One region of the Sulfitobacter sp. AS59 genome, then DNA from elsewhere that is predicted to be linked to it. Evidence: riboswitches for the same ligand, from Rfam matches in the RefSeq annotation. Region 1 holds a riboswitch; the other holds the start of a gene.

The links. Region 1 has a riboswitch for thiamine pyrophosphate ahead of thiB (thiamine ABC transporter substrate binding subunit). Riboswitches for the same ligand answer to the same signal wherever they lie in the genome.
Region 2: linked by a shared signal. The riboswitch ahead of thiD (bifunctional hydroxymethylpyrimidine kinase/phosphomethylpyrimidine kinase) and the one ahead of thiB (thiamine ABC transporter substrate binding subunit) in region 1 are both predicted to bind thiamine pyrophosphate.

Annotation. Positions count from the first base shown of each region.
Region 1 covers NZ_JBBMQK010000004.1:136,003-139,407, forward strand. Annotated here, with positions in the region: gene WNY39_RS10725 (thiamine/thiamine pyrophosphate ABC transporter permease ThiP) at 1-744, opposite strand, end outside; gene thiB (thiamine ABC transporter substrate binding subunit) at 720-1,697, opposite strand; TPP riboswitch at 1,732-1,831, opposite strand; gene aroC (chorismate synthase) at 1,924-3,024, shown strand; gene WNY39_RS10740 (DMT family transporter) at 3,105-3,405, shown strand, end outside.
Region 2 covers NZ_JBBMQK010000002.1:337,174-340,578, reverse strand. Annotated here, with positions in the region: gene WNY39_RS05920 (Lrp/AsnC ligand binding domain-containing protein) at 98-553, shown strand; gene WNY39_RS05915 (hypothetical protein) at 585-1,139, shown strand; tRNA gene WNY39_RS05910 (tRNA-Leu) at 1,181-1,267, shown strand; TPP riboswitch at 1,452-1,550, shown strand; gene thiD (bifunctional hydroxymethylpyrimidine kinase/phosphomethylpyrimidine kinase) at 1,609-2,415, shown strand; gene WNY39_RS05900 (FAD-dependent oxidoreductase) at 2,415-3,405, shown strand, end outside; gene thiS (sulfur carrier protein ThiS) at 3,394-3,405, shown strand, end outside.

The sequences.
Region 1 (3,405 bases):
ACTGCCAGCCAAAACAAGCTGTACCAAGGACAGCAAGGCGGCGCGGCTTAGGTCGAAATCAAACCGGAACGCCTGATAGATTGCCAGTTCGATGGTCGTGGCGCGCGGGCCACCGCCAAGGGTCAGCGCCACGGCAAAGCTGGTCAGGCAAATGACAAAGATAAGTGCCGCCGTTCCCGGCAAAATCTGCCGCAGCATCGGCCATTCGATTGTTTGGAAAACGGCGCGCGGCGTTAGATCAAGCTGTCCCGCCAATCGAAACCGTTCAGCAGGAAGCGTTTGCCACGCTTGCAACAAAAGGCGCGTCGCAAGCGGGAGATTGAAAAACACATGCGCCAGCACAACCCCGTGCAGCCCGTAAATCGATATCGTGGGCAGGTTCAAACCAGCGAGCGCCATGTTGAGCCAACCCGCCCGCCCGAATACCGTCAACAGGCCCAGAACCGCGACAATAACGGGCAGGATGAACGGCGCACCCAGCAAAGTCACCAGCAGGCCGCGCCCAACGAACTGTCTGCGGGCCAACGCGCGGGCAACAGGAACGGCCAGCACCGTTGAGATGCCAGCAGACAGCGCGGCCTGAACGACGGTAAAGTGGATTGCAGACCATTCAGCGGGGCCCAGGCCGCTGCCGTATTCTGCGCGCGTCAAAACGGCCCAAACTGCGGCAAGGATCAGCAAGACCACCAAAGCGGCCGCGCTGATCCCGGTTTTTGTACTTATTGCGAAAGGGCGGAGAGCCATTCAGCCAGCGCCTCTTTTCGGAGTGCAGGGACGGCTTCGTTCGGAATCAAAAGCGCCTTTCCGGGTTCGATGGTTTGGTCAAATGCGGCAGGCAGCCCACCTTCTGGCATAACCGCAGGATACATCCAGTTCGTTGTTGGCAGCACAGATTGAGCAGCATCCGACACCATGAATTCCATGAACGCGTCGGCCAGATCACTTTGATCACTGTTCGCCAGTTTGCCGACAACTTCGACCTGCATGTAATGACCTTCGTCAAAGGGGGCCGCGACCTTTGTTTCATCTTCTTCGGCGATGATGTGGTAGGCGGGCGATGTGGTATAGCTTAGCACCATATCGGCCTCGCCCTCAAGGAACAGGCCGTATGCTTCGGACCAGCCTTTGGTCACGGTGACGATATTGTCGGCCAACCCGTCCCATATTGCTGGTGCCTCATTGCCATAGGCCTCTTTGACCCACATCAGCAGACCCAAGCCGGGGGTGGATGACCGCGGGTCTTGGATGATGATTTTGATATCGCTTTCGCCCAGCTCGCGAAAATTCTTGGGGGGTGTCAGATCGGTATTGTGAACAAAAGCGAAATAGCCCCAATCATAAGGGATAAAGCTTTCGTCGTTCCACGCGATGGGCAGGTCATAGTCGGCGTTGATGTCAGTCGGTGCAAACAGGCCGGTTTTCTTGGCCGCCGCGATCAGGCTGGTATCCAGCCCCAGCACAATATCCGCGTCAGATCGCGTGCCCTCAAGCTTGAGCCGGGCCAGCAATGCGGGGCCATCCCCCATGCCAACGAATTTCAGATCGCAGGCGCAGGTTTCTTCGAACGCCTTTTCGATCACCGGGCCGGGGCCCCATTCGGCAACGAAACTGTCGTAGGTATAGACCACCAATTCGGGCGTGTCGGCCAAAGCAGATGTGGCAAGAAAAGTTGTGGCAGCAAGTGTAAGATACTTCATGGCATCCTCCAAAATGCGGCGTCAGAAAGCGTTGGAGTGATGTCCAGACCTTCCCTCCGCCGGTGTTAACCGGTTCAGGTTCTACGGGTCAGCTTTCGCAATCTCAGCACAACAGTGCCCCCCGAGGTATCCAAAGACGTAGGAGGCTTGTGCGCCCTTGGCAAGCCAAAACCCCTTGAGGCATGCCGCCACCCCCGTTAATGCGGAGGGCAAAGGAGCATCCAATATGTCGATCAACAGCTTTGGCCATCTTTTCCGCGTCACCACTTGGGGTGAAAGCCACGGCCCTGCCCTGGGTGCGACCGTTGACGGCTGCCCGCCCGGCGTGGCGATCACCGAAGAGATGATCCAGCACTGGATGGACAAGCGTAAGCCCGGCCAGAACAAATACACCACCCAGCGGCGCGAGGCCGACGAGGTTCGTATTCTGTCGGGCGTGTTCGAAGGGGTGACAACCGGCACGCCAATCCAGTTGATGATCGAAAACACCGATCAGCGGTCGAAAGACTATGGTGATATCAAGGACAAGTTCCGCCCCGGCCATGCCGACATCACCTATTTCCAGAAATACGGTATCCGCGATTATCGCGGGGGTGGCCGGTCGTCGGCGCGGGAAACCGCGTCGCGTGTGGCCGCAGGCGGATTGGCCCGCGAGGCGATCAAGGCGATTGCCCCAAATCTGCAAATCACCGGCTATATGGTGCAGATGGGTGCCCACAAGATTGACCGCGATGCGTTTGATTGGGACCAGATCGAGCAAAACCCGTTCTGGGTACCTGACGCCAAAGCAGCGGGGGATTGGGCTGATTATCTGGATGGCTTGCGCAAGTCCGGTTCGTCGGTCGGCGCGGTCATCGAGATAACAGCGCGCAATGTCCCTGCTGGCCTTGGTGCGCCGGTTTATGGCAAGCTTGATACCGATCTGGCCGCAGCGATGATGAGCATTAACGCCGTCAAAGGTGTGGAAATCGGCGAAGGCATGTCTGCCGCGATGCTGACGGGCGAATTGAACGCTGACGAGATCAGCATGGGCCCTGACGGTCCTGTGTATTCGTCGAACCACGCGGGCGGTATCTTGGGCGGGATCAGCACAGGGCAGGATATTGTGCTGCGTTTCGCGGTCAAACCGACGTCGAGCATTCTGACCACACGCAAGACAATCACAAAGTCGGGCGAAGATACCGAGATCATTACCAAGGGCCGCCATGATCCCTGCGTGGGTATCCGTGCGGTGCCGGTGGGCGAGGCGATGATGGCCTGCGTCTTGCTGGATCATATGCTGCTGCACCGGGGGCAGGTTGGCGAAAATCAGGGCATCATCGGCTAAGCTGGCCGAAAAGTTCAAATTTTTCGGTAGGCCGCGCGCGGGGTCTTGAACTTTGATCCGCAGGGGCGCAAGCATCCGGTATGGCAGCAACAATGACTGAACACCGCCCGGGACGGGCCATTGCCCTCAAACTGGGGGCTGTCTTTTTATTCACGGCCATGGCGGCCATCATCAAGACCGCGACCGATACGGTCCCGGCCGCGCAGGCTGTGTTCTTCCGGTCGTTCTTTGCCTTTCCGGTTATTATTTTGTGGCTCTGGCAGCGCGGCGATCTGCGCCACGGGTTAGAGCCGTCAAATCTGATGGGGCATGTCTGGCGCGGGGTGTTTGGCACCACGGCCATGGGGCTGACCTTTGGCGGGCTTAGTTTGTTGCCGTTGC
Region 2 (3,405 bases), on a different contig from region 1:
AGCGCGCAATTTGAAGTAAGAGTGACTGATTGCCCGCTATTTGCTAGGCAAACCGATTTAAAATTGGGTGTTCGACGTGACAAATGATGATTTCAAGATGGACCGCTTTGACGCGGCGATTCTAACGGTTCTGGCCGAAGATGGCCGGATTAGCATCACTGATCTGGCCAAGCGGATCGGCCTGTCCAAATCGCCCACTCAGGCGCGTCTGCGCCGGCTAGAAGTTGCTGGCGTTATTCTGGGCTATCGCGCGCTGCTAGACCCGATCCGGCTAGGGCTGGACCACGTTGCATTTGTCGAGGTCCGGCTGAGCGACACGCGGGAAGTCGCGCTCAAGGCGTTTAATGCCGCCGTCCTTAAGGTCCATGAGATCGAACAGGTTCATATGATTGCGGGTAGCTTTGATTATCTGCTCAAGGTACGGACCCGCGATATGGCCGCCTATCGGAATTTTCTGGGCGAAACGATTACCACGCTGCCCTACGTGTCCAATACATCGACCTACGTGGCGATGGAGGCGGTTAAGGAAATCATGCTCGCAGATGTGACTTGACTGAAACGGGGCGGCTGCGCTCCACTGGGGCATGCGCCTTTCATTTGCCCTTGTTTTGATCTGTGGCCCTGCTTTCGCAGCAGATTGTCCGCCGCCGCCTGATATCACAGCCGAGCTGACGCAGCTTTTTGAAAAGTCTCAAGCTGCCAGTGATTTTCGCCAAGGGCAGGCCCTGTCAAATGAGATGTGGGAGGTGTGGCTGCGGGCACCTGATGCCGCTGCCCAAGAAGTGTTGAACCGCGGCATGCGCAAGCGCGATGTTTTCGACTTTGTCGGTGCGCTGGCTGATTTTGATCGCCTAGTGGCCTATTGCGGGGATTATGCCGAAGGGTACAATCAACGGGCCTATATCCATTTTCTGCGCGAAGACTATGATAACGCATTGATTGATCTGGATATTGCGTTGGAACTACAGCCGTTGCACGTGGCTGCACAGGCGGGCAGGGCGCTGACCCTGATGAGGCTTGGCCGCATCCCCGAGGCCCGCGCGCAGCTGCTTGTTGCCGTCGAAAACAACCCGTGGCTGTCAGAAGCCGCACTTTTGGCCAAAGGTGCGCCACTTGGACCGGTCGGAGACGACATCTGACCATTTACACTGCCGGCAACCAAGCTATTGTGCGCGTCGCTGCGGGCGTGATGGAATGGTAGACATACCAGACTTAAAATCTGTTGGGCCTTGTGCCCGTGTGGGTTCGAGTCCCACCGCCCGCACCATTCTGCTCCTTGGCCCACCGCCTTCGGCTACTTGAGGCCTGTTTGGTTCTTGACCTTTGGCTCCAAGCCCTTCCCAGAATTAACGGCAGTCTTACACAAAAGCCTATTGCAGTCTTGGAAGCGCCGAACTAGCGTCCGCCCTTGAGTGTAGTCGGCGCTTTTTAAGGTCGTCAGCTACCAGAAATATTATCCGTCGGGGGGCCTTAGGGCTGAGAGGTGCATGCACCGACCCGTCGAACCTGATCCGGGTCATACCGGCGTAGGGAACGGGTATTCTGCGAATGACATCGCAGGCTCTTTCTTGCGTCCGTACGTCCCGCCCAAACGGAGACATGTGCGCAATGATACCCCAAACCCCCATCGCCCTGACAATCGCCGGCTCGGACAGTGGCGGCGGTGCTGGCGTGCAGGCTGATATAAAGGCGATGTCGGCGAACGGCTGCTATGGTGCCAGCGTTATCACCGCCATCACCGCGCAGAACACGACGACCGTCACCGCCATTCACGAGGTGCCCGCAGATTTGGTGGCGGCCCAGATCGAGGCGGTTCTGTCAGACATTGATGTACGTGCGATCAAGCTGGGTATGCTGTTTTCCGTGCCCATCATTGATGTGGTTGCAAAGGGCATTGCGGGGTTCGCGGGGCCTATTGTGGTTGATCCGGTCATGGTCGCCAAAACGGGTGACACGCTGCTGCAGCGGTCGGCCATAGACGCGATGATCGACAAGATTTTGCCGCTTGCGACGCTGGTGACCCCGAACCTGCCCGAAGCGGCGCAGCTGTTGGGCGAGGCACCAGCCCGCACCCCAGATGACATGGCCGCGCAAGCGATGCGGCTGCTCAGCATGGGGCCCGGCGCGGTTTTGATGAAGGGCGGCCATGCCGAGGGCGACACCTGCACAGATGTTTTGGTCGACGAAAGCGGCATCTTGGCGACGCTGGCCGCAGACCGGGTGGCGACGCGCAATACCCACGGGACAGGGTGCACCTATTCTGCGGCGATTGCGGCGAACCTGTCCAAGGGGTTGGAGCTGGACGTCGCGGTGTGGGTCGCGCACCGCTATTTGCAGGGCGCAATTTCAGCGGCTGACCAGTTGCAGATCGGCAAGGGCCATGGCCCCGTGCACCATTTTTACGGCCAGTGGTAATGGGGAAGATCACGATCATAGGCGCGGGCGTTGCGGGGCTATGCGTGGCCCGCGCACTGTTGGATCGGGGGGCCGATGTCAGGATCGTGGATCGCAATGCGGCCCTAGGCCCGCAGGCGTGTTCGTGGTGGGCAGGGGGCATGCTTGCCCCCTATTGCGAGGGCGAAAGCGCCGAAGAACCCGTTGTGCGTTTGGGCCAAGAGGCTGCGGATTGGTGGGCGGCGAACATTGGTGCCGTGCACCGCAGCGGGACGCTGGTTGTTTCACCGGCCCGAGACCGGGCAGACCTCAACCGCTTTGCCCGCCGCACACAAGCGTTTCGCGAAGTTGACGCGGATGAGATATCGCTGCTGGAGCCTGATTTGGCGGGCCGTTTTACCAAGGGCTTGTTCTTTGAGAACGAGGCACATCTGGCCCCGCGCGAGGCTTTGGCGCAATTGCGTGCGGGTCTGGTTGCGGATGGTGCGGCGTTTGAGGTGGGAGATGCCAATCCGGATGATTTAGCGCAGCGCGGGCTAACCATAGATTGTCGGGGTTTTCAGGCCCGAGACCGCGTCACCGACCTGCGCGGCGTTAAGGGCGAGATGCTGATCCTGTCCTGTCCCGAGGTCACACTCAACCGCCCCATACGCATGCTGCATCCGCGTGTTCCGCTCTACATCGTGCCGCGCGGGGACGGAGTGTTTATGGTCGGGGCGACGATGATCGAAGGCGGAAACGGCCAACGTGTCACCACTCGATCCCTGCTCGAAATGCTCAGCGCTGCCTATGCGCTGAACCCTGCGTTTGGAGAGGCAGAGGTGGTCGAGATCGGCGTCGATAGCCGCCCTGCCTTTCCCGACAACCTCCCCCGCATCAGCCGCAGGGGAAATCTGATCTGTGCCAACGGGCTGTACCGGCACGGGTTTCTGCTGGCCCCTGCGATGGCGCGGATGGTGACCGAGCTGATTTGTGACAATAAAATACCGGAGATATTGCATGAAACTGCTG